One region of the Dietzia sp. B44 genome, then DNA from elsewhere that is predicted to be linked to it. Evidence: predicted binding sites of a transcription regulator. Region 1 holds the regulator's gene; the other holds the start of a gene.
The links. The regulator LexA, encoded in region 1, represses DNA repair genes until DNA is damaged. The targets are predictions, from matches to a motif close to CGAACANNTGTTCG.
Positions count from the first base shown of each region.

Region 2: the regulator LexA is predicted to act here: its motif matches at 12,521-12,534, upstream of G6017_RS03915 (HNH endonuclease signature motif containing protein).

Region 1 is NZ_JAALEF010000171.1:125-10,381, reverse strand. Features, by position in the region: gene G6017_RS06660 (malate synthase G) at 1-1,251, opposite strand, end outside; gene dapF (diaminopimelate epimerase) at 1,370-2,296, shown strand; gene hflX (GTPase HflX) at 2,311-3,759, shown strand; gene lexA (transcriptional repressor LexA) at 3,799-4,467, opposite strand; gene nrdR (transcriptional regulator NrdR) at 5,174-5,629, shown strand; gene hrpA (ATP-dependent RNA helicase HrpA) at 5,688-9,602, opposite strand; gene G6017_RS06630 (hypothetical protein) at 9,650-9,838, opposite strand; partial or broken gene G6017_RS06625 (hypothetical protein) at 9,887-10,257, shown strand, end outside.
Region 2 is NZ_JAALEF010000090.1:1,652-16,707, forward strand. Features, by position in the region: gene G6017_RS03860 (CoA-transferase subunit beta) at 1-676, opposite strand, end outside; gene G6017_RS03865 (CoA-transferase) at 676-1,605, opposite strand; gene G6017_RS03870 (enoyl-CoA hydratase family protein) at 1,602-2,396, opposite strand; gene G6017_RS03875 (SDR family oxidoreductase) at 2,480-3,271, shown strand; gene G6017_RS03880 (SDR family oxidoreductase) at 3,362-4,279, shown strand; gene G6017_RS03885 (beta strand repeat-containing protein) at 4,368-5,762, opposite strand; gene G6017_RS03890 (nitroreductase family deazaflavin-dependent oxidoreductase) at 6,065-6,532, opposite strand; gene G6017_RS03895 (GNAT family N-acetyltransferase) at 6,591-7,178, opposite strand; gene G6017_RS03900 (steroid 3-ketoacyl-CoA thiolase) at 7,180-8,346, opposite strand; gene G6017_RS03905 (cytochrome P450) at 8,513-9,757, shown strand; gene G6017_RS03910 (alpha/beta fold hydrolase) at 9,887-10,927, shown strand; gene G6017_RS03915 (HNH endonuclease signature motif containing protein) at 10,948-12,492, opposite strand; gene G6017_RS03920 (TIGR03619 family F420-dependent LLM class oxidoreductase) at 12,754-13,659, opposite strand; gene G6017_RS03925 (nuclear transport factor 2 family protein) at 13,662-14,180, opposite strand; gene G6017_RS03930 (thiolase family protein) at 14,177-15,056, opposite strand, start outside.

The DNA.
Region 1 (10,257 bases):
GAGCGCCTCGACCCGGCCGAACAGCTCGGTGGTGAAGGCCACCTCGGCCGGGCCGTGCTGCTTGGGCTTGACGATGTAGATGGACCCGGTCCGGCTGTTGCCGCGCTCGTTGCCCGGCGCGATGCCGTGCATGCCCGCCAGCGAGGTGATCAGGGCGTCGAGGATGCCCTCGGGCAACTCGTTCCCCTCCGCGTCGAGGACCGCGGGGGTGGTCATGAGATGCCCCACATTGCGGACGAAGAGCATCGAGCGGCCGTGGAGCCGGACCTCGCCGGATCCGTCGGGCGCGGTGAAGACCCGGTCGTCGTGGAGGACGCGGGTGAAGGTCTTGTCGCCCTTGCTGATCTCCTCGGAGAGGTCGCCCTTCATCAGACCCAGCCAGTTGCGGTAGCCGTGGGTCTTGTCCTCGGCGTCGACGGCCGCGACGGAGTCCTCGAAGTCCATGATGGTGGAGACGGCGGACTCCAGGACAACGTCCTTGACGCCGGCGGAGTCGGTCGATCCGATCGGTGAGTCGGCGTCGATCTGGACCTCCACGTGCAGGCCGTTGTTGCGCAGGAGGACCGAGGTCGGGGCGGCGCCGTCGCCCAGGTAGCCGACGAACTGTGCGGGATCGGCGAGGCCTGTCGTCGCCCCGTCGGCGAGTGTCACCTGCAGTCGGCCGTCCACCACGGTGTAACCCGTGGTGCCGACGTGACTGCCGGAGTCGAGCGGCGCGGCGTCGTCGAGGAACTCGCGGGCCCAGGCGATGACGCGGTCCCCGCGGACCTTGTTGTAGGAGGACCCCTGCTCGGCCCCGCCGGACTCCGGGATCGCGTCGGTGCCGTAGAGCGCGTCGTACAACGAACCCCACCGGGCGTTGGCGGCGTTGATCGCGAAACGCGCGTTCATGATCGGCACGACCAACTGGGGGCCCGCGACCGTGGCGATCTCGTCGTCCACGTTCTGGGTGCTGACCTGAACGGAGTCCGGCTCCGGGACCAGGTAGCCGATCTCCTGCAGGAACGCACGGTAGGTGGCCGGGTCGATCGGGGCGGGGTTCTCGTGGTGCCAGGAGTCGATCCTCGACTGCAGGTCGTCGCGGACGGCGAGCAGCTCGCGGTTGCGCGGGGCTAGGTCGGTGAAGATCTCGGAGACTCCCGCCCAGAACGCGTCGGGATCGACCCCGGTGCCCGGGATCGCCTGGGTGTTGACGAAGTCGTACAGGACCTCGTCGACCTGGACGTCGCCGACGGTGATGCGTTCGGACATCGATGCTCTCCTCACATAGGGACCGTTCTCGCCTCCGACTCTAGTGCCCCCCTGCCGAGGGATCATCCGGGTTTTCCGCAGCGTGGAACGGCGGTCGGATTAGCTAGGATCTGATGGCATGACACCCGCGCCCCCGACCGCCACTCTCGACGGCCTCGCCTTTATCAAGGGGCACGGAACGCTCAACGACTTCGTGGTCCTGCCCGACGACCACGCGGAGGTGGACCTCGACGAGGACCTGGTGCGCGCCGTCTGCGACAGACGGGCCGGCCTCGGCGCCGACGGGGTGCTGCGCATCGCCACCGCGGGTGCACTGTTCGACCAGGGTGTCCTCGCCGTCCTCCCGGAGGGCGTCGACGCCGCGGACTGGTTCATGGACTACCGGAACGCAGACGGATCGATCGCGGAGATGTGCGGGAACGGGGTCAGGGTGTTCGCCCACGCCCTGGTGGCGACCGGCAGGGTCGGGGCCGGCAGGATCCCCGTGGGCACACGATCCGGTCCTCGGCCCGCCGATATTCTGATCCATGACGGTGACCAGGCCGTGGTCCGTGTGGACATGGGCGAGCCCCGGCTTCTCGGGGTCTCGTCCGTGGAGCTCGGTGGCCGGGTGTACGCCGGACTCGCCGTCGACATGGGTAACCCCCACCTCGCGTGCGTGGTCCCGGGCCTGGGGGCCGACGGGTTGCGCGAACTGCCGGTGCACGAGGCGCCCGAGTTCGACACCGGCTTCTTCCCCGCCGGCGTCAACGTGGAGATCGCCACCCCGCTCACCGACGGTCGGGTGTCGATGCGCGTCCACGAGCGAGGATCCGGGGAGACGATGTCCTGCGGCACCGGAATCGTCGCCACGGCCGTCGCGGCCCTCGCCGACGCCGGAGAGGCCACCGGTGACGTGGTGGTGTCCGTTCCCGGGGGAGAGGTCGCGGTGGCCCTGACCGGCGTGGGTTCCACTCTGACGGGGCCGTCCGTGATCGTCGCCGAGGGGCGGTACCGGCGACCGCCACCCGCGCGCCGCACGGAGGCGTCCCGACCGGAATTGTGAGATGATGCCGGTGAATGACTATCGATGACACCGCCCCTGACCGGGCCACACGAGACCATGACCCTTCGGTCGGAGAATTCCAGCTCGAGGAGCGCTCCTCGCTGCGCCGGGTCGTCGGGTTGTCGACCGAACTCCAGGACGTCAACGACGCCGAGTACCGCCAACTCCGCCTCGAGCGGGTCGTGCTGGTCGGGGTCTGGACCGAGGGTACCGCCGCCCAGGCGGAGGCCGCGATGGCCGAGTTGGCACAGCTCGCCGAGACCGCAGGCTCCGAGGTCTGCGACGCGCTGATCCAGCGCCGCGACAAGCCGGATCCCGCCACCTACATCGGTTCGGGGAAGGCCAAGACCCTGAAGGACGTGATCACCGCGACGGGGGCGGACACGGTGATCTGCGACGGCGAGCTCACGCCGGGTCAGCTCATCGCGCTCGAGAAGGTCGTCAACGTCAAGGTGATCGACCGCACCGCGCTGATCCTCGACATCTTCGCCCAACACGCGACCAGCCGTGAGGGTAAGGCCCAGGTGTCGCTGGCGCAGATGGAGTACATGCTCCCGCGACTGCGTGGCTGGGGTGAGGCACTCTCCCGGCAGGCGGGTGGCCGGGCGGGCAGCAACGGAGGCGTCGGACTCCGTGGTCCCGGTGAGACCAAGATCGAGACGGACCGCCGCCGAATCAGGGAGCGCACGGCGAGGCTGCGCCGTGAGATCAAGGGCATGAAGCAGGCCCGGGACACCAAGCGGCATCGCCGTCGCGCCACCCCGGTGCCGTCGATCGCGATCGCCGGGTACACCAACGCCGGGAAGTCGAGCCTGCTCAACCGCTTGACCGGTGCGGGCGTACTGGTCCAGAACGCTCTGTTCGCCACGCTGGACCCCACCACGCGGCGGGCCGAGCTCCCCGACGGGCGGGTCGTGGTCTTCACAGATACGGTCGGATTCGTCCGACACCTCCCGACCCAGCTCGTCGAGGCGTTCCGCTCGACGTTGGAGGAGGTCGTGGACTCCGAGTTGCTCCTGCACGTCGTCGACGGATCGGACGCCTTCCCCCTGCGCCAGATCGAGGCCGTCCGCACCGTCATCAACGACGTCGTGGAAGAGCAGAAGGCCGAGAGGCCCCGCGAACTCGTGGTGATCAACAAGGTCGACGTCGCTGACCCGGTGGTGTTGACGGAACTGCACCACGCCCTGCCGGACGCGGTCTTCGTCTCGGCGGCGACGGGTGAGGGGTTCGACGAGCTCCTCGACCGAATAATGCGGGTGGTCGCCTCCGGGGACACGGAGGTCACACTCGAGATCCCGTTCACCCGGGGTGATGTGGTCTCCCGTGTCCACGCGGAGGGCGCCGTGGTGGACGAGGATCACACGAAGGACGGCACGAGGATCGTGGTCCGGCTTCCGGCCTCCGTGGCCGGAGAGCTCGGGGAGTATCGGGTCCCCGGATCCCGTGACGGTGTCGCCTGACCCCGTCGACGGATCAGGCGACACCCGGTTCCGGCCGGTTCAGAGCTTGCGGAAGACCGTGACGACCTTTCCGAGGATCGTCGCGTGCTCCCCGGGAATCGGACTGAACGACGGGTTGTGGGGCAGGAGCCACACCCCGCTCGAATCCCGGCGGAAAGTCTTGACCGTGGCCTCCCCGTCGATCATCGCCGCCACGATCTCGCCGTTGTCCGCGACGTTCTGACGGCGCACCACCACGTAGTCCCCGTCACAGATCGCGGCGTCGATCATCGACTCGCCGACCACTCTGAGCATGAACAGGTCCCCGGAACCCACCAGGTCGGAGGGGAGGGGGAAGACCTCCTCCACCGCCTGCTCGGCGAGGATCGGACCGCCGGCCGCGATCCGCCCCAGGACAGGGACGTAGACGGGCTCCACGGCCCCGCTGGGACGCGTCTCCTCCTGGGCGGGCGCGCGACGACCCCGGGACCGCTGCCCCGGGACGCCGTGGACGTCGACCGCCCGCGGCTTGTGCGGATCACGGGTCAGGAAGCCCTTCTTCTCCAACGTCCGCAACTGGTGGGCCACCGAGGAGGTCGACTGCAGACCGACGGCGTCACCGATCTCTCGGATGCTCGGGGGATAGCCCCGGTCCTTGACCGTGTCGTGGATGTGCAACAGAACGCTCTTCTGGCGGGTCGTCAGGGCCTCGAAGTCGGGCTTGGGCATGTGGGGGTCCCTTCGGCGAATGGGTGTTCGACGTCGCTATCTGTGTACACCCTACTGCCCGTCGGACGTGAGCGCCACACAGGTGTTCGAAGAAATGTCGCCACGAATGTCGACTCTGTCGGACCCGCGTGATACAACTCTAGGCAGGTTCGGGTTCGAACAGATGTGCACAATAAGGCACACGGGCGTGCGAATGAGGTTCGCACACCGTATCGAGTTGGGAGTTCTCATGACCGTTATGGAGATGCAGCCACGATCGCGTCCCTCCGTGCCCTGGACGGAGGTCTGCGTGACCGATCACGACCGGCCCGTTTCGTCCAGGGTGCGTCCCCGCCCTGATGCCGGGGCCCGTCCCGTCATCCGCACGCTCGACCGGGGGCGCCAGACGGCCACGCGGTCGGTGGCGCCCGGACGGCGAGTGCTCGTCCGCCCCGCGTCCGCGGAAAGGGTCAGGGCATGCGGTAGCGAGGCGAGGTCGAGTGCGCCGGTGGTGGACGATGTGCCGACGTGGGCTCTGGTGGCCTGTGGAATCGTCTTCGGAATCCTGATGCTGCTCGCATTGGCACTCCTGGGCGGGCCCGCCTACGCGTGACCCACGGTATCGCCTCCTAGAATGGACCCGGGACGGCGGCCCGTCGCCCCCGCGCCGCCGTCGGCTCCGGCCGGCGGAGCGGTTCGGACCAGGTCGACGAATGGCGAAGCTGGAATGTACTGCCCCATATGTCACCACGAGGACTCACGGGTGATCGACTCGCGGTCGGTCGACGAAGGGCAGGCGATCCGGCGTCGGCGCGAGTGCCCCGACTGCGGACACCGGTTCACCACCCTCGAGACCCCGTTGTTGACCGTCCTCAAGCGCAACGGTGTGACGGAGCGTTTCAGCCGCGACAAAGTGGTCCGCGGTGTGCGACGCGCGTGCCAGGGGAGGTCGGTCGACGAGGACGCGCTCCGGCGGCTCGCGCAGCAGGTCGAAGACGCTGTCCGGGCCGGCGGCGCCTCAGAGGTCCCCGCTCACGAGATCGGGCTGGCGATCCTGGGGCCTCTACAAGATCTGGACGAGGTCGCGTATCTGCGATTCGCCTCCGTGTACAAACAATTCAGTTCCGCTGCGGATTTCGAGAGCGAGATCATCGCGCTTCGCGAACGGCACGCTGCTCACTAGTCCCGGTCCTCTCCGCGTCGCACCGGGATCGGTTCCTGTGTACGGGCGGTGTGAGGGCTCAACGCGCGTTCCGCCGGGAGAGCGCGGCGGCGACCGCCTTCTCGATCCTCTCGGCGGAGACCGGGCGCGCGGTACCCAGAGACTGCGCGAAGAGGCCGACACGGTATTCGGCCAACATCCACCGGAGATCCCGGGCTGCCCGCGCCCCACCCGGTCGTCGGCGGAGCGCCGCCGTCGCCTCCGCGACAGTGGCCTCCGACTTCTCCAACCGGGCGGCGAGCTCCCGGTACCTCGACGGTGACTTCTCCGCGAGGTCCAGCCTGAGGTCGATCGCCCTCACGTGGCGTTCCAGTTGCGGGAGGACCTCCGCCGGGTGTCGGGCGAGGAATCCCTTTCCCACGAGGAAGTCCAGAGCGGGCCTGACGTCGTCCGCGAGGTCGCGTGGTACCTGGTCCAGCCGGGCGGAGACCGACTGCGCGGCGACCAACGCCGGAAGGGCGGCGGAGATCGAGGCCGTGATGGCGGCCGGCGCCTCGGATCGGGCGCGCGCGCGCACCTCGTCGAAGTCGTGCACGGTGAGTACCGGCTCTCCTCTGCGTCCGGCGATCAGCCGCCCGCACGCCGCCAGCGCCGCGTCCGAGACCAGTCCATCGGCACCCTCGTGGGGATACTGGGTGAGCGCGAGGCGTTGCTCGACCGGACGACCCCGGACTATCGATGCCGCCGAGATCAGGTCCGCTGAGATCAGGGTCAGTACCGCTGTCGTCTGCGCGGCTCGACGTTCCGTCTCTGTGGCGCAGGCGATCCGGTGGATGCCGTCGGGGCGGACCTGCAGGGCCGGGTAGACCGTCACCTCCACACCGTCGACCGTGCCGGTGATCGAGGGCGACAGGTCCCCGATCGTGTCCGCGGTCCACGCCCGATGAGGTCCGTCATCGGGGACGAGTCTGGAGTTGAGCGTGGCACGGACCTTGTCCACCAACCGACTGCGTAGTGCTCCCAGGTCCGTACCGGCCGCGACGACCTCGTCACCGTCGACCACCTCGAAACGCATGCGGAGATGGTCGGGGAGCTGTTCCGGGTGGAACTCGCGGGGCTCGACGGTCGTGCCTATGCGGGCCGAGAGCGCGGCGGCGAGCGCCACGGGGAGCGGTGCCGACCGCGGGGCGAGGTCACCGGCCAGCAGTGCCGCGTACTCGGCGGGCGGGGAACACAGACGCCTCAGGTACTTGGGGAGCGTCCGGAGCATCTCCGTGTACAGCTCCTCGCGCAGGCCGGGGACGAGCCACTCGAAGCCGGACGTCGCGACCGAGGACAGCTGGGGGAGAGGGACCCGCACGGTGATGCCGTCGGAGTCGACCCCCGGGTCGAACGAGTATCTGAGCTCGAAGTCCCGCTCGCCCTGGCGCCAGATCGGCGGGAACTCGGAGGCGGCCGGGGCGGTGTCCGACGTGCGGATCTGCTCGGGGCGAAGACGCAGACGATCCGGGTCCTCCCGGCCCTGCTTACGCCACCACGATTCCAGGTGGCGGCCGGAGGTGATGTCCTCGGGGAGCCGCTCGAGGTAGAACCCGACCAGGGTGTCGTCGTCGATGACGAGGTCGCGGCGTCTACTGCGGGTCTCCAGCTCCCGCGCCTGTTCCACGGCCACGGCGTTCTCCATGATCACCGGGATGCGGGTGGTCCATCGTCCCTCGACGATCCCGTGCCGGACGAGCATCTCCCGCGCGAGCGGTGCGTCGACCCTGGAGAGGAGGATGCGACGCGCCTCGACCACGGGCAGCCCCAGGAGCAGCACCTTCTCGTAGGCCATCGCCGCGCCCTGGGCGTCGGACCAGTGCGGCTCTGAGTACTGGGTGCGGACGAGATGCCCCCCGAGTTGTTCGATCCACACCGGATCGATGCGCGCGACGTCCCGGGCCCACAGTCTGGAGGTCTCGACCAACTCGGAGGCCATGATCCATCGCGGCGGCTTGCGGGCGAGATCGGAACCGGGGAACACCTGGAAGCGGATACCGCGGGTGCCGCGGAACTCCCTGGTGTCCTCGTCCTTCATCCCGACGTTGGTGAGCAGTCCGGAGAGGATCGCCTTGTGGAGGTCGTCCTCCGCGGCGTGACCGGACGGTGGATGCCAGCCCCGCTCGCGGCACATGCTGGTCAACTGGGCGGTGAGGTCCTGCCACTCGCGGATCCGCAACCAGTGCAGGTACTCGGCCTTGCACATTTTCCGGAACGCGCTGCCGGAGAGCTCGCGCCGCTGTTCGGTGAGGTAGCGCCACAGGTTGAGGTAGCCCAGGAAGTCGGAGGACTTGTCGGCGAAGCGCCGGTGGAGCTGGTCCGCCTTGTCGCGCTCCTCGGCGGGCCTCTCGCGGACATCCTGCACGGTCAGGGCCGCGACCACGACCAGGACATCCCCCAGGGCGCCGTTTCGGTGGCCCTCCACGACCATCCGGGCCAGGCGCGGGTCGAGGGGGAGGGACGCCATGTCGCGGCCCACCCTGGCCAGGTGCGGGCGTTCGTCGTCGTCGGTCCGGAGCGCCCCGAGCTCGGTGAGCAACGTCATGCCGTCTCGGACGGCCTTGCGGTCGGGTGGTTCGACGAACGGGAAGTCGTCCACGGCTCCCAGGTCGAGATCGGCCATCGACAGGATGACCGACGCCAGGTTGGTGCGCAGGATCTCCGGGTCGGTGAACTCCGGCCGGGAGTCGAAGTCGTCCTCCGAGTACAGACGGATGCAGATGCCGTCGGCGACGCGGCCGCAGCGGCCGGCGCGCTGTGCGGCGGAGGCCTGCGAGATCGGCTCGATCGGCAGCCTCTGGACCTTGGTGCGGGTCGAATAGCGGGAGATCCGGGCGAGGCCGGTGTCCACGACGTAGCGGATCCCCGGGACCGTCACCGAGGTCTCCGCGATGTTGGTCGACAGGACCACGCGCCGGGTCGAATGCTGACGGAAGGCCCGTTGCTGCTCGGCGGAGGTGAGTCGGGCGAAGAGCGGAAAGATCTCGGTGCTCTTGAATTTCCGCCCCCGGAGCACCTCCTCGGCGTCGCGGATCTCGCGTTCGCCGGAGAGGAAGACGAGTACGTCGCCGTCACCCTCGGCCAGGAGCTCGCCGACCGCATCGGCGAGCGCGTCCAGGGGGTCGAGGTCGATGGTCCGGTCCGCGTGGTCGACCTGGAGCGGCCGGTACCGGATCTCCACGGGGAAGGTGCGACCGGAGACCTCGATGACAGGGGCGGGATGGCCCGCCGGATCCGCGAAGTGGCGGGCGAAGCGGTCGGGGTCGATCGTGGCGGAGGTGATGATGAGTTTGAGGTCCGGCCGCCGGGGCAGGATCTGCCGGAGGTAGCCGAGCAGGAAGTCGATGTTGAGGCTGCGTTCGTGGGCCTCGTCGATGATGATCGTGTCGTAGGCGCGCAGCAGCCTGTCCCGTCGGATCTCGGCGAGCAGTATCCCGTCGGTCATCAGTTTGACCGCGGTGTCGGCACCGGTACGGTCGTCGAAGCGCACGGCCGACCCCACCAGCCGGCCGGTCTCCACCCCCAGTTCCTCGGCGATGCGCTCGGCGACGGACCGGGCCGCCAGCCTGCGGGGCTGGGTGTGGCCGATCATCCCGCGCACGCCGCGGCCGAGTTCCAGACAGATCTTGGGGATCTGGGTGGTCTTCCCGGATCCGGTCTCGCCGGCGATCACCACGACCTGGTTGTCGCGGATCGCCGCCGCGATCTCGTCCTTACGGGCGCTGACCGGCAGTTGTTCCGGATACTCCGGGGTCGGAACCGACTCCGCACGCCGACGCAGACGAGCGGCGGCGGCGTCGATCTGCCCGCCCAGGTCGTCCAACTGGTCGGCGCGGGCCCTGCGGATCCGCGACCGGAGACGGTGGGCGTCGAGGATGCCGACGTCGTCGAGCCGGACCAGGAGATCGTGCCGGGCCCGGCGCAGTTCGGGGGCGGGCGCGGGAGACGTCGACATGGTGTCCGCCAGGGTATCGGGACCCGGTGTGGGGATCGATCCGGGTGTCAGGCCGTGCCACCCTCCCGGCGGGACTGGATGCGGGTGTAGCGCTGGTGCAGTCGCTCCCGGATCTCCTCCGGCTCGTACGACTGCCGCCGGCGTTCGGTCCGTGCGGCGAGGATCCCGGTGGCGGCCACTCCGACCACCCCGGCCGCGCCGACCATCTTGAGCCACTGCCGTCCGCGGGGTGCCATGGCGTCAAGGGTAGATCCTCTCGCCGGGGCACCTGGCAGGATCGCACCATGAGTCTCGACACCGTCCCGCTGGCCGCCGCGGCCCACCGCACCCGGACCGGGGACCTGTGGTTGTTCCGTGGGCGCACGACCGCCGACCGGCTGATCCAGACCCTGACCAATTCCCCCGTGAACCACGTGGGGGTGGCGGTGGTCCTCGACGACCTGCCCCCGCTGCTCTGGCACGCGGAGATGGGCCGGGCGTTGACCGACGTGTGGACGGGGCGTCGGCAACGGGGCGTCCAACTCCACGACCTCGAGGCGGCGGTGCGTCAGTGGACCGGTCCCTACGGACAACGTGCGTGGTTCCGCCAGATCTCCCCGGAGACCGGGTCCCCGCAGGAGGACGCGATCCTGGAGACGATCGCCCGCCTGAACGG
Region 2 (15,056 bases), on a different contig from region 1:
CCTCGATCTCGAAGCCCGTGTTCTCGGCGACCTCATCAGCGGTGACGCCGGGGTGCAGGCTGACCGCACGCATGCTGCGGTCGGCGCCGCCGAAGTCGAACACGCCCAGGTTGGAGACCACCCGGTGGATGTGGTGGTAGCGGAACGCGGGGTCACCCTCGGTGTAGCGGTCATAACCGACGCCGCAGACGACGTCGACCTTCGCCGTGAAGACCCGGGAGGAGTGCTTGCCCACCCAGTAGCTGGTGGCGTGGTTGATCGAGTTGCCGGGCGCCCCGCGCAGGCCGAACATCTGGCGGGTGGGCTTCTGAACGTCGTCACCGAACGCGGAGAGGTTCTGGTTGCCGAAGCGGTCGATCTGGTTGGCGCCCATCACCACGTGGCGGGTGCCGGCCTGCAGGACGTCGAACACGCGGGGGAACGGGATGTATCCCTCGAAGTCGATGGTCTTGCCCAGCGGCGGGGTTTGGCCGAGGAATCGGTACTCGCCGTCGGTGATGAGCAGGTCCGGCTCGGTGGTGAGCCGGGCCAGACGCGCGCCGATGGTGGCCATCGGGGTCATCGGCGAGGCGAAGATCTCACCGGCGCCGGCGAAGATCTCCGCGCAGGCGACAGCGCAGTACTCGGCCCTGCTGATGGACTGAGTGGTAGCGGTCTCGGTGGTGACGTCGGACATCACTTGGCTCCCTTCTGGGCGGCCTTCTCGGCAGCGACCTTCTCCGCGAACGCGGTGACGGCCTTCTGGTAGTCCTCCTCGGACCCGGACAGGAACTCGTCGACGAACGACTTCCAGGAATCCTCATCCTTGGCTGAGGTGGCGTAGTGCTTCTGGAACGCCTCGTCGCGGCCGTAGTTACCCGCGAACGTGAAGTGGGCGCCGTTCGGGGCCTCGGAGACGGTGTCGACGAACATGCGGCTGAGCAGCATGCGCTGCGGGCCGACCTCGTTCATCAGGGCGTCCGCGGAATCGACGATCTCGTCGGTCTCGAGCAGGACGGTGTCCGCGGCCATGGCGTAGAGATCGTCGAAGTACCCGTCGGCGCCGGTGAACGCGGCGTTGCCGTGCTTGTCCGCCTTGTCCAGGTGGATCAGCGCGGCATCCATGCGTAGGGCGGGCATCGCGACCAGGGTCTCGGTCTTGCCGTCGACCTGGTACGGCGAGTCGACGGTCTTGAGCTCGTCGCCCCAGAACCGGAAGACGTCCGAGCCGAGGCCGGCGCGGGTCGGCAGGAACGGCAGGCGCTGCGCGGCGGCGGTGAGGCCCGCGCGCACCATGCCCTCGTCCATCTCGCGGGAGATGATCGACCCCTCGGTGCGGCGCGTGGCGAACCACGGGTCGTAGAACGGGGCGGAGTCCAGGGTGACGAAGCCGTAGTAGGCCTTGGAGACCTTGCCGGCCGAGCACAGCAGGCCGAGGTCCGGGCCGCCGTAGGTGATGACGGTGAGGTCGGTGAGGTCCTCGCGGCGGAGGATCGCGCGTACCAGGGCCATCGGCTTGCGTCGGGAACCCCAGCCGCCTATGCCGATCGTCATGCCGCTGGAGAGGCGTGAGACGGCCTCGTCCAGGCTGGAGCGCTTGTCGCGCGGGGTGGGGGTGCTGCTCACTTGTTCTCGCCCGTCCTCTCGGATCGCTTGTCTCGTTTGTCCAGATTCAGGCCCGTCTTGACGAACTCGTCGCGGTGCTCGTCTGCCACGCCGGCGAGGTTGAGTTCGAACGTGAAACCCTGCTCCATCCGGTAGGAGGACTTCACGTCAATGGGATCGATGTGGTTGATGGCTTCCTTGGCCGCCCGGATGACCCGCGTGTCCTTGGCCGCGATGGTCTCGGCGAGGTCGCGTGCCGCGGCGACCAGCTGGTCGCGGGGGACCACGTTGTAGACGGTGCCCCACGAGTGGAGCTGCTGCGCCGTGACGTTGCGCGAGGTGAAGTACAGGGTGCGCATCATGTGCGGCGGCACCATGCGCGCCAGGTGCGTGGCCGCGCCGAGCGCCCCACGGTCCACCTCGGGCAGGCCGAACACCGCGTCGTCCGAGGCGACGATGCAGTCGGCGTTGCCCACCAGTCCGATGCCGCCGCCCACGCAGAAGCCGTTCACCGCGGCGATCACGGGGACCGCGCACTCGTACACGGCGTTGAAGGCCACGTAGCAGCCGCGGTTGGCGGCCAGCAGGTGGTCGAAGCCCTCGAAGTCCTGCATCTCCTTGATGTCGACGCCCGCGTTGAATCCCCGGCCCTCGGCCCGGAGGATCACGACGTGTACCTCGGGGTCCCGGCCGGCGGCGAGGATCTGTTCGCCGAGTTCGAACCAGCCCGCGGACGGGATGGCGTTGACGGGGGGATAGTCGACGGTGACGGTCGCGATACCGTCTGCGCCCTTGTCGACGCTGATGCCCATGGTGCTCCCTTCGCACGCCACCGTCCGCTCGTCTCGGAACGGTCCGGTGACTAACCAAACGCTTGCTTGGTAGGCTAGCACGCATGACGAACATCGATCTTGGTCTGGCGGGCAAGGTAGTCCTCGTTACCGGAGGGGTCCGGGGCGTGGGCGCCGGAATCAGTCGCGTCTTCAGAGATGCCGGCGCCGTCGTCGTCACCTGTGCGCGGCGACCCGCGGACGACGGTTCCGATGTCGCGGACCTCGAGTTCCACTCCGCCGACCTCCGGGACCCGGAGGCGGTGCGCGCGATGGTCGACGAGATCGTCGCCAAGCACGGCCGCCTCGACGTGGTGGTCAACAACGCCGGCGGCGCCCCGTTCGCCCTCGCCGCCGACGCCAGCGCCAACTTCCACTCCAAGATCGTCGCCCTCAACCTGCTGTCCGCACTCACCGTCGCGCAGGAGGCCCACCGGGTCATGTCCGCCGATGGGCCCGACGGCCAGATCGGCGGCGCGATCGTCAACATCTCCTCCGTCTCCGGCCACCGGCCCTCGCCCGGCACCGCCTCCTACGGCGCCGCCAAGGCCGGCATCGACTCGCTCACCCAGTCGCTCGCCGTCGAGTGGGCCCCGGCCGTGCGCGTGAACTCCGTCGTGGTGGGGCCGGTCAAGACCGAACAGGCCGAATTGCACTACGGCGACGCCGACGGGGTGGCCGCCGTCGACGCCACCATCCCCATGGGGCGCATGGCCGAGCCCGCCGACGTGGGCCGCGCCGCCGCGTTCCTCGCCTCGCCGCTCGCCGCGTACATCACCGGCGCGGAGCTGCTCGTCCACGGCGGCGGCGAGAAGCCCGCGTTCCTTTCGGCATCCACCGCCGAGAACAAGCACTGAGCCCGACCGGGCATCACACACCTCAACCGACTCTGCGTACCTGCACTGGTCTTGCGCACCCGCACTGTCACCACGATCAAGGAGTAATCAATGGGAATCTGCGACGGACGCGTCGTCATCGTCACCGGCGCCGGCCGCGGCATCGGCCGTGAGCACGCCCTGGCCTTTGCCGCCGAGGGTGCCAAGGTCGTCGTCAACGACCTCGGCGCCGGCATCGACGGCCAGGACGTGGGGGAGCACCCCGCCGAGCAGGTCGTCGCCGAGATCAAGGCCGCCGGCGGTGAGGCCGTGATCAACGGCAACGACATCTCCTCGTGGGACGGCGCGCGCGAGCTCATCCAGCAGGCCATCGACACCTTCGGCGGCCTCGACGTGCTGGTCAACAACGCGGGCTTCCTGCGCGACAAGATGCTCGTCGGCATGTCCGAGGAGGAGTGGGACAAGGTCACCACCGTGCACCTCAAGGGCCACTACGCCCCGCTTCGTCACGCCGCCGAGTACTGGCGCGCCGAGTCCAAGGCCGGCCGCCCGCGCACCGCTCGCGTCATCAACACCTCCTCGGGTGCCGGACTGTTCGGCTCGGTCGGCCAGGGCAATTACGCCACCGCCAAGGCCGGAATCGCCCTGCTGACCATCCAGACCGCCGCCGAGATGAAGGGATACGGCGTGACCGCCAACGCGATCGCGCCGTCGGCCCGCACCCGCATGACCACCTCGGCCGGCGAGGCCATGGCCGCGCAGATGGCCGCCCCCGAGGACGGCTCGTTCGACGTGATGGACCCGGCAAACGTCTCGCCGCTCGTGGTGTGGCTGGGCTCCGAGGAGTCCGGCGACGTCTCCGGGCGCGTGTTCGAGGTCGAGGGCGGCAAGGTCACCCTGTGCGACGGTTGGCAGCGCGCCGCGTCGCAGGACAAGGGCGCCAAGTGGGACCCGGCCGAGCTCGGCTCCGTGGTCCCGCGTCTGCTGTCCGAGTCGCCGGCCCCGGTCCCTGTCTACGGCGCCCGCTGAGGCGCCGGACCCGGACATAAGTAAACCCCGCACCTTCTTTCCGGGAAGGTGCGGGGTTTACTCGTCGCTTGTGCGCGACCTGATCAGATCAGGGGCGCGGGCAGTTCTGGGCGTCAACCGAGCCCAGTGCTGCGAGCTGGTCGATCTGCGCCTGCGGCAGGTCACACAGCGGGAAGCCCGGGACTGCGGGCAGCGGCGGAAGCTGCACGTTGGTGCCTGCGGCAGCGCCGACCGCGGCGCCACCGAGGGCGAGCGCGCCGCCCACCGACAGGATCGGCAGCAGGCCGCCGCCCACGCTCGACTCGACGCTGTCCGCGGTATCGAGCGAGGTCATCAGACCGGCGGTCGAGCCGATGTTGGTGGACATAACCGAGTTCTGGGAGCCGTTCGCCAGGGACGCCGTGCCGTTGTCCGAGCCGCTCTCCAGCGAACCGGTGAACGCGGTCAGCGAGCCGTTGACCCCGGTGAGCTCCTCCACGGAGCCGTTGATGGTGCCCGTGCTGTCACTGACCGACCCGGTGATCGTGTCGGAGCTCTGGCCGGTCGAGCCACCCTCGCCGGTGATCGAGCCGAGCAGACCGGTCTCCGGGCCGGCAACCGAGTTGGTCATGCCGCCGAGCGAGCCGGCGATCCCCTGGGTGAGCAGTCCGCCCGTGACCGAACCGAGCAGGCCATCCGTCGGATCGGTGACCGAACCCGCGACGTCGTCGATGGAGCCCGCGGTCTCGTTCGTGATGGCCTCGAGGGAGCCACCGTCTTCGATGGAGCCACCGAGGGCGGACGTGATGTCGCCGGCCGAGCCGCCGTCTCCGAGCGAGTCCGAGATGCCGACGCCGATGGTGTCGAGCGAGCCGCCGAGATTGCTGGTGATGTCGCCAGCCGAACCGCCGGTTTCAATAGAGCCTGCGGTGGCCTCGAGGACGCCCGAGAGGGAGCCGCCGGTATTGAGCAGGTCGCCGATGCCCCGGAGGACCGAAGTGAGCGAGCCGCCGCCCTCGATCGAACCGGTGAGGGACTCGGTGAAGTCGTCGAGCGAGCCACTGGCGCCGGTGAGCGAGCCTGTGACCTCTGAGATCGACCCCTCGACAACCCCCGGGGTGTCGGACAGGGAGCCGCCGGAGGTGAGGAGGCCACCGATGCCGCGGAGGACGGAGTTGAGGGAGCCGTCGGCCCCGTCGACCGAGCCCGTGATGGTCTCGATCGAGCCCTCGACGACGCCGGGCGTGTCGCCCAGGGAGCCGCCATTTTCGAGCAGATCGCCACTGCCCGCAGCGACGGCGGGGAGGGAACCGCTGGTGTCACCGAGAGAATCGGAGATCCCATTGGCGATGGTTCCGGCAGAACCGCCGATGTTGGCGGAACCGCCGGCCTGGGTAGAGCCCTGACCGATGCCCTCAGTGGAGCCGTCGGGGATGATGCTCTCGGGAATGAGATCAGCGGAGCCGGGGATGGTGAGTGTCGACGAGTCGGGGACCTCAGGCATATTCGAGCCGGTGAGGCCGCCAATGATGTCGGTAATGATATTCGCGTTGGCAACGCCGACAGCGCTGGACATGGCAAGGGCCGTCGTCGCGGCAAGCGCGGCGACCCTGGTGGTGTTCTTCATTAACGGGGGATCCTCTCGAATTCACTGGACAACTGTGTCACCTGACACATGAGAATCCCCTGAACGTGAACTTTTGTCAATCTAAATTATGGCAAGTGACCCAAGTCATAGTTTACGAGAGACACTGTGCCTGACGTGGGCAAAGTTGACCGGGCAACTAAACGCCTCTGACTGCGGTGTTAGGCGGGTTCGCATATCACTACCGGGATGACCCTGCTGGTGTTTGCCTGATACTCAGCAAAGTCCGCGTAGCGCTCGACCAGGCGTGGCCACAATTCCGCACGTTCGGTGGGCGAGGCCTCCCGAGCCGTCATGGATCTGACCCGGCGGCCCACCTGAACGGTGACCGCAGGCTCCGCCAGGATGTTGCGGTACCACTGGGGGTGCGACGGGAGCCCGCCCTGTGAGGCGACCAACAGAACGCGATCGCCCTCGGGCAGATGGAGCAACGGCACAGTTCTCGGCTGGCCCGACTTTCGCCCCGTCGTCGTCAACAAACACACCGGAACCGGCGCCCGCAGCGCCGATCCCACGCGCCAGTTCCCACCGACCCGACCGCCCGTGCGCTGATACAGCCACGTGTTGACCCGCGACATGACCTTGATGACGCCGACGACCCACGGCGCGCCACGCCGTGGGTCGTCGATGCCGGTCTCGGGGCGGGATGCGCCCTCCGACGGTTGGCTGTCCGTCACCGCGTGCTCGTCACTTGCCGCTGGGCAGCGGTGCGCGGACGATCACGTGCTTGCCCGGGAAGAACGCGGCGAGCTCGCGACGGCTCTCCTTGAGTGAGAGGAAGCCGTAGCCCTTCTTGCGCTCCTCGGGGTGGATCCAGATCGCCACGTCGACGTCGCCGTCGTTGATCTGCTCGCCGAACACCAGGCCGACGGCGGTGCCGCGCGCGGTGTCCATGGCGACGAACCACATCGCCGACTCCGACTCGATGCGGCTCAGCCCGTCGCGACGCTCCTGCTCGGTGCGGCTCTCGTCCCACTCGCCGCCCGTCGCCGACGAGGCGTCGGTGGAGCGGGTGTGGTAGATCGACCGGTGGTCCTCGGAATCCCGGAACGGGTGCAACTCGAACCCGGCCGGCCCGGCCGAGACCGGGTGCTCCGTGGTGGCTCCGATAAACGACTCCAGCGGGGCGCGCAGAACCTCGCGCGCCTCGTCCGCGGACACGGCCAGAAGGTGGGACACCGCCTGGACCGCGTCCTCGGTGCCGTTGGCCGAGGCGATGGCCGCGAAGACTTCCGTCCGGCGCTCCGCCGCCGCTTCGATCACGTTGCTGCTCATGTCAGATCCTCTCGATGATGCTGGCCGAGGCCTGGGCGCCTCCCGCGCACATCGTGATGAGGGCGCGCTCGCCGTCCGTGCGCTCGAGCTCGTGCAGGGCGGTGGTGATGAGCCGCGACCCGGTACTGCCGACGGGGTGGCCGATCGCGATGGCGCCCCCGTTGACGTTGACCTTGTCCATGTCCGGACCATGCACCTGCGCCCAGCTTAGGAGCACGGAGGCGAACGCCTCGTTGCATTCGAACAGATCGAAGTCGGAGATCGACATGCCGGAGCGGTCGAGGACGCGCTGCGTGGCCTGGACCGGGCCATCGAGGTGGTATTCGGGCTCGCCGCCGACCAGTGCCTGGTGCGCGATGCGAGCGCGGGGCTTGAGGCCGTGCGCCTTGGCCACGTCCTCGTCCATGAGCAGGACCGCGGCCGAGCCGTCGGACATCTGGCTCGAGGTGCCGGCGGTGTGCAGGCCGCCCTCGAGGACCGGCTTGAGGCCGGCGAGCGCCTCGGCGGTGGTCTCCCGCAGGCCCTGATCGCGGGTGACGGTCACCGTCTCGCCGGTGTAGGTGCCGTCCTTGAGGCGCTCGGGGGCGTCGACGGCGAAGGTTTCCCGATCGAAGCGGCCCTCCTCCCACGCGCGCTTCGCATTGGCCTGCGAGCGGACGCCCAGCTCCTCGAGGTCGGCACGGCTGATGCTGCGGCGATTGGCGATGCGGTCGGCGGCGGTGAATTGGTCCGGGAGGTCGACGGCCCAGTCGTCCGGGCGCGGCATGCCGTTCTCTCCGTTACCCACGGCGGCGCGCAGCGAGAGCCAGCTCATCGACTCCACGCCACACGCGATACCGACGTCCATGGCGCCGGCGTGGATGAGGTTGGCGATGAAGTGGTTGGCCTGCTGCGCGGAGGAGCACTGGCAATCGATGGTCGTGCACGCGGTCTGCCACGGCAGTCCGGAGGCCAACCATGCTCCGCGCGTGACGTTGTTGCCCTGCGCGCCCGCCTGCGTCACGCAGCCGCCGACGACCTGCTCCACGAGGGAGGCGTCGATGCCGGCCCGGCGGATGACCTCTTTCTGGGAGGCGCCGAGCAGATGTGCGGGATGGAGGCCCGACAGTGCGCCGCGGGCCTTGCCGATCGGGGTTCGAACAGCCTCGACGATGACGGGATTGCCCATGAGTGTCCTTCCGGGAATCCGGCCGGAGGAAAGCCTGGCCGGGTGTGAACGTGTTCTAGTATGGTGCGTGGAACGTGTTCTAGATTACAGCCCGGGGGAGGGGAACGCAGTATCCCGGGACTGTGGGGGGCACCTGACGCAATCCGACGCGGCCAAGGAGTACCAAGTGCAGCCAGTCACCATTCCCGAGGGGTTCGACTTCACGGACCCGGAGCTCTACGAGAAGCGCCTCCCGCACCCGGAGTGGGAACACCTCCGGCGGACCGAACCGATCTGGTGGTGTGCGAACGAGCCCGGCGCCGATGGTTTTGACGACGACGGCTACTGGGTCGTCACCAAGCATGAGGACGTCAAGGAGATCTCCCGGCGCACGAACGAGGTCTTCTCGACCTGGGAGAACACCGCCATCCCGCGCTTCGCGCCGGGCACGGAGCGCGAGATCGTCGAGCTGACCCGCCTGCTGTTCATCAACCAGGACGGCGACGAGCACAAGAAGTACCGCCGCATCATCTCCAAGGGCTTCACCCCGCGCAATATCGAGAAGATGCGCGAGAACTTGAAGGAGAAGGCCCGGGAGATCGTCGAGACCGCCGGCGCAAAGGGCACTGGCGACTTCATCATCGACGTGGCCTCCGAGCTGCCACTGCAGGCGATCGCCGAGCTCATCGGTATCCCGATGGAGGACCGCCACCAGATCTTCGAGTGGTCCAACCAGATGACCAGCTACGACGTCCCCGGCAAGGTCGAGGAGTCGCAGATGGCCAACGCGATGGTCCTCAACTACGCCCAGGAGCTCGCCGCCAAGCGCGAGGTCGATCCACGCGACGACCTGGTGACCAAGCTGGTCCAGGCAGACCTCGACGGCGAGCAGCTCACCGCGGACGAGTTCGGTTGGTTCGTGGTCCTGCTCGCGGTGGCCGGAAACGAGACCACCCGCAACGCCACAACCCACGGCATGATCGCCTTCCTGAACAACCCGGAGCAGTGGGAGCTGTTCAAGTCTGAGCGCCCGGAGACCGCGTACGACGAGATCCTCCGATGGGCCTCGCCGATCTCCTCGTTCCAGCGCACCGCCACCGAGGACGTGGAGATCGGGGGAGTCACCATGAAGAAGGGCGACCGCGCCGCGATCATGTACGGTTCCGCGAACTTCGACGAGGACGTGTTCGAGGACCCGTTCACGTTCAATATCCTGCGCGATCCGAACCCGCACCTGACGTTCGGCGGCAACGGCCCCCACTACTGCATCGGCGCCAACCTGGCGAAGCTCCAGATCGAGCTCATTTTCAACGCGATCGCCGACCACATGCCGGACATCACCGCACTCGGCGACCCGGTCCGCCTCCGTTCCGGATGGCTCAACGCCATCCAGGACTTCAAGGTCGACTTCAAGTGCCCGGTCCGCGCCTGATCGGCTGATCAGTCCAGGTCTGACCACGGCCCCGGCCCTCCGCGCCCGCGGGGCGCCGGGGCCGTCGTCGTGATCGCGGGCTTTGCCAGAACGCGCTGAACCCACGAGAGAACCAGGCAGGGTGACACCATGATCGACCCACGAATACTCGACGACTCCTTCCTCGAGCACCGCCAGGTCGAGCGCGACGGCGTCAGGCTTCACTACGTTGCCGCCGAACCCCGCGTCTCGGACGGCTCCCCCGACGGCCCCGGCACGATCGTGCTGGTCCACGGCTTTCCGCACTTCTGGTTCACCTGGCACCGGATGATCCCCGTTCTCGTGGAGGCCGGCTGGCGGGTCATCGCGCCGGACCTGCGGGGGATGGGCGGCTCCGATGCCCCGGCCGACGTCGAGGCCTACGCGCCCCGGGAAGTGGTCGACGACCTGATCGCGGTGATCGACGACGCGCTCCCGCGCCCCGAGAAGGTGGTCCTGGTGGGCTTCGACTTCGGTGCGGGCGTCGTCTACGACACGTGCCATCTCGAGCCGGACCGGGTGCGCGCGGTGATCGGGATGGAGAACCCCTTCATGGGCACCGCGGGATCGATCTCTCCCCTGGAGGGCTCGGCGATGATCGCCGAGAAGCACTTCCTGCACCTGCACTACTTCGCGCAACCCGGGGTCGCGGAGGCCGACATCGCGGGCCACGAGCGCGATTTCCTCACCCGCGTGTTCTGGGCACTGTCCGCTGACTACCACTACCTGGACGTCTGGCAGCACCCGCCGGGATCGACCTACATGGACGCGCTTCCGGAGTCGCCACAGCTGCCGTGGAGATGGCTGTCTGTGGAGGAGATGGACGTGTACGACGCCGAGTACTCGCGCACCGGGCTCGCGGGGCCACTGCAGTGGTACCGCGCGATGGACGTGTCATGGCGCGCCCGCAAGGAGTTCGAGCGCCAGACCAACCCGGTGCCGTACTACTTCCTCTACTCCGAGCACGACCCGGACCTCGAGGGGTTCCACGGTCGCGAGCCGCTGACGAAACTCGGCCGCTACCACGACGACGTCCGCCAGATCCGCAGCGTTCCGCGCGCCGGCCATCTCATGCACCTGGAGGCCAGCGAGGACACGCACCGCGAGCTGCTCGAGTGTCTCGCCGACATCACGGACGCCATCCCGAAGTAGCCGCGGGTTATCGCCATTGGTCAGAACGGTGGCGGTGGCTCGAAGTCCGGCTGGGGTAGCGGTGTCTCGTAGCGGGCAGCGATGTTGGCTTCTCGCTCGGTGGCAAGATCTTTCTCGCGTCTGTGACCGTAAGTGGCCTGTGGTTTCGGGCTGAGCCACGGACGCCGTCGCGGGTGGGGCGGTGGGTCAGGCGGGGGATCGGTCTCGGTGGCGACATCTCGACGCCATCGAGCCAACGGCCCTGCGGGGTCGGTGGTGATGATGTGACCGGTGTTGGTGGTGACGGTGAGTGTTCCCTCCCGGTCCAGGCGGTACCTCCAGCCATGGAAGGTTTTGAACCGGTGGTGCTGCCGGCACAGACACATGAGGTTGGCTTCCACGCTCAGCCCGCCATTGCTGGGGTCGGAGTGATTGAAGGGGCGGCAATGGTCGATGTCGCAGTGGTCCGCGGGAACCGAACAACCGGGATGGCGGCAGGTGCCGTCGCGCAGGCGGATACGGCGGTCCAGTTCCGGACTGAGGCGGTAGCGGCGGGCATGGGAGGCCGAGTCGGCTGCCCCTGGCGCGGGGTCGGGGACAACGATTGTGGCGCCGACGCTGCGGGATAGCAGTGCGATGAGGGCTTCGATGGTGGCGGGGCCTCCCCTGGGGAGATAGACCTCGGGTTCGCCGTCCGGGCTAAGGGGCGCGAGCACCGTGATGTTCGGCCGGATCGACGCCATGAGTGACCCGGTCGAGCCAGCCTCGCCCGCCGCCGCCGCCGCCGCCGCCGCCGGAGTCGAGGCCGGAGACGTAGAGCTGTCGGCCGGGCCGAGGAGTGCGTTGACCAGCGCGTCCGCCCTGAGCGGCCCCATACCTGCGCCGCCGGGGTTTCTCCGTTTGTGCTCCCGCGCGATCTCGTTGAGGGCCTCGGAGATGGCCAGGGCGTCGGGGGCGGAGAGGCGGGCGTTCAGATCTGCCATCCCGTCTTCGCTGCGGCGCAACCGAACGTTCCGTTCGGCGAACGCCCGCGCACGGCGCAACAGCACGCCCTCGGGATCGTATTCGCGGATGATCCGGTCGGTCTCATTGAGGATCGCGTCGCGTCCGGGCCGTCGACCCGAGTCGATAGCATCCAGCAGCCAGTCAACGACTGCGCGTTGAACCCTCTCGAGGGCGGACACGTCGACCGTCCGCAAGTGACGGGCGAGCATCTCGGCGGTGTGCTCATCTATACGGCCTGTCTCCATGGCTTCGAGCAGCGAGGGAAATCGCACGGAGAGGTCATTTGCGAGAGCGATCAACTTCTTGGCGCGGTGGTGATGGACGCCGTACGCGGCGACGATCTCGGCGCACGCGATCTGGAGTGGGTCGATGATCGCGTACGACGGCTCCTCGTCGAGGCCCGGGCCGTAGCCTGCGGCGATCGCGCGGTCGAGTTGTTCGTCATCGCACAGCTCAAACAACTTCCGGCATGCCCGAAGTCTCGCGGCCGCGGCCCGGTTCTCCGCGTAGAGCGCGTCGAGCGCCGCGAGAGTGAGCGCCCGTACCTGTGGGCCAGCCTTCTGCACTGGTGCTGCCGGCATGCTTCCGCCCCCTCCGCAGCCGCTTGATCGGTCGTGTGTTCGAATAGATGAACAGTAGCAACCGGGTCCGACACGATAGTGAATAGCGCCTCTAGCTGCGAAAACCCGATGACGGAAGCGGGCGTGGACGTCCCTAAGTAGAGCGTGGCGGGGGAGGGTGGGGGACGACGACGAGGCCCGCCCCGCGGATCGCGCGGGACGGGCCTCGTGTTGAGAATTCGGCCGGGCAACCGGCGCGGGCGGGGCGAGAACGGCGAGCAGTCAGCCCTGGAGGCCGTACTTCTGACCGAAGTTCGCGATCGACTCGATCTTCTGCTCGGCTGAGCAATCGAAGCCGTGGCCCTCGACCATCCACGGCATCACGATGATGTCCGTGACGCCGGCCTCGGCGAGCTCGGTGAAGCCGCGCGTGCCGAACTTGTCCAGGCAGACCACCTGGATGGCGAACGGCTTGCCGTCACCGCGGTCGGCGAGGGAGCGGCCGTCGGCCTCGAGCAGTTCGCCGAGACGCTTGACGGTGGTGACGATCTCGTCGAACTCCATCATGGCGCTCGTCCAGCCCTGGCCGACGCGCGCGGCCCGCTTCAGCGCGATCTCCGTGTGGCCGCCCACATAGAAAGGCACCTGCTCGGACGGGGCCGGGGTGAAGATGAGCTCGTCGAAGTCGAAGTGCTTGCCGTGGAAGTCGAACCACTCGCCCTCCATTCCGCGGCGCATGATCTCCAGCGACTCGTCGACGCGCTTGCCGCGACCGGAGAACGGGGCGCCACACCACTCGAACTCGTTGGGGTCCCAGCCGATGCCCACGCCCAGGTCCAGCCGGTTGCCGGTCAGCAGGGCGACGGACGCCACCTGCCTCGTGAGCAGCAGTGGGTTGCGCGGCCCGACCTTGAGCACCTGCGGGGAGAACCGGATGGTCGAGGTGGCCCCGCCCATGGCGGCGCAGGCGATCAGGGGCTCGACCCACTGGGTCTCCTCGTCCCACATGCGCGAACCGTCAGGCGTATACGGATAGTCCTTGTCCTGCCGACGCGGGTGGAACAGGGAGTCGGGCAGCACGACGCGGTCGAATCCGGCAGCCTCGGCGCCGCGGGCGATCTCGATGTACTGGTCTACGGGGGAGAAGGAGACCGGGACGGAGAACTCGACATCTACTACTCGGTTCATGGTTACCTGCCCTTTCCGGTGGCGCCGGCGATGGCGGTCCTGTCGTCGTCGGTGAGTGGCCGCAGTCCCGAGGCCATGGCCACGTCCTGCTCCCAGAAGGCGCGAAGGGACACCAGACGGCCGTCGGGATCGACGCGGTAGTCCACGGCGATATCGATCTCCATGATGTTCTCGCCCATATGGGTGCGCATGGTGCCGATGCAGAGCAGTTCGTCGCCCACGGCGATCCCGCGGTCGAAGCGGAACTCGATGTGATCCGGGGTGGCCACGGCCTTCTCCCAGAATTCCAGGAGCCTCTCCGTGCCGGTGTGGCCGATGCCCTCGGCATCGAACATCGACGGACCCACGGGATCCTCGATGGTGCCCTCGGGATTCCAGCCGGCGATCCAGGCATCGCGGTCGCCGGCGTTGGTGGCAGCCCACGAGCGGCGTGCGGCGGCGAAGGCGGGACTGGCCAGTGCCGCGTCGCTCATCTCGAGTGGCCGGTACGCGCCGTCCTCGTCCAGGTACGGGTTGCTCATGAGTGACGCTCCGGTCGATCGGTCCCCACGACCCACATGGAGAAGTACTGGGACCCGCCGCCGTAGGCGTGACCGAGGGCCTTGCGTGCCCCCGGGATCTGGTGCTCGTCGGCGCGGCCCATGACCTGCCGGGCGGCCTCGGCGAAGCGCAGCATGCCGGATGCCCCGATCGGGTTGGAGCACAGCACGCCGCCGGACGGGTTGACGGGCAGGGACCCGTCGCGCGCGGTGGCACCGGACTCGGTCATGCGCCAGCCCTCGCCCTCCTCGCAGAACCCGAGGTTCTCCAGCCACATGGGCTCGAACCAGGAGAAGGGGACGTAGATCTCGGCCGCGTCGATCTCCTCCGCCGGGTTGGTGATCCCGGCCTCGGCCCACAGGGCGGCGGCGGCGTCGCGGCCGGCCTGCGGGTTGCGGTAGTTGCGGAACGCGTAGGTCCCGGGCTCGGTGCGCAGCGCGGTGGCGTGGACCCAGGCGACGTTCCGGCCGGTGGACTCGACCGCGTCGGCCGCCTCGGCGTCGCCGAGGACGATCGCGCACGCGCCGTCGGAGGACGGGCAGGTCTCGTCGAACCGGATGGGGTCCCACAGCATCTGCCCCTGCAGCACCTTCTCCACGGTGAGGTCGGGCTGCTTGAGGTGGGCGTGGGGGTTGATCGACCCGTTGAGCCGGTCCTTGACCGCCACCATCGCGCCGACGTGCTCCGGGGCCCCGGTGGTGCGGATGTAGGAGCGCACGTGAGGGGCGAAGTACCCGCCGGCACCCGCCCCGACGGGGGCCGTGAACGGCACGGGCAGGCTGAGCGCCCACATGGCGTTGGACTCGGACTGCTTCTCCCACGCCACGGCCAGCACGCGCCGGTAGCGGCCGGACTGG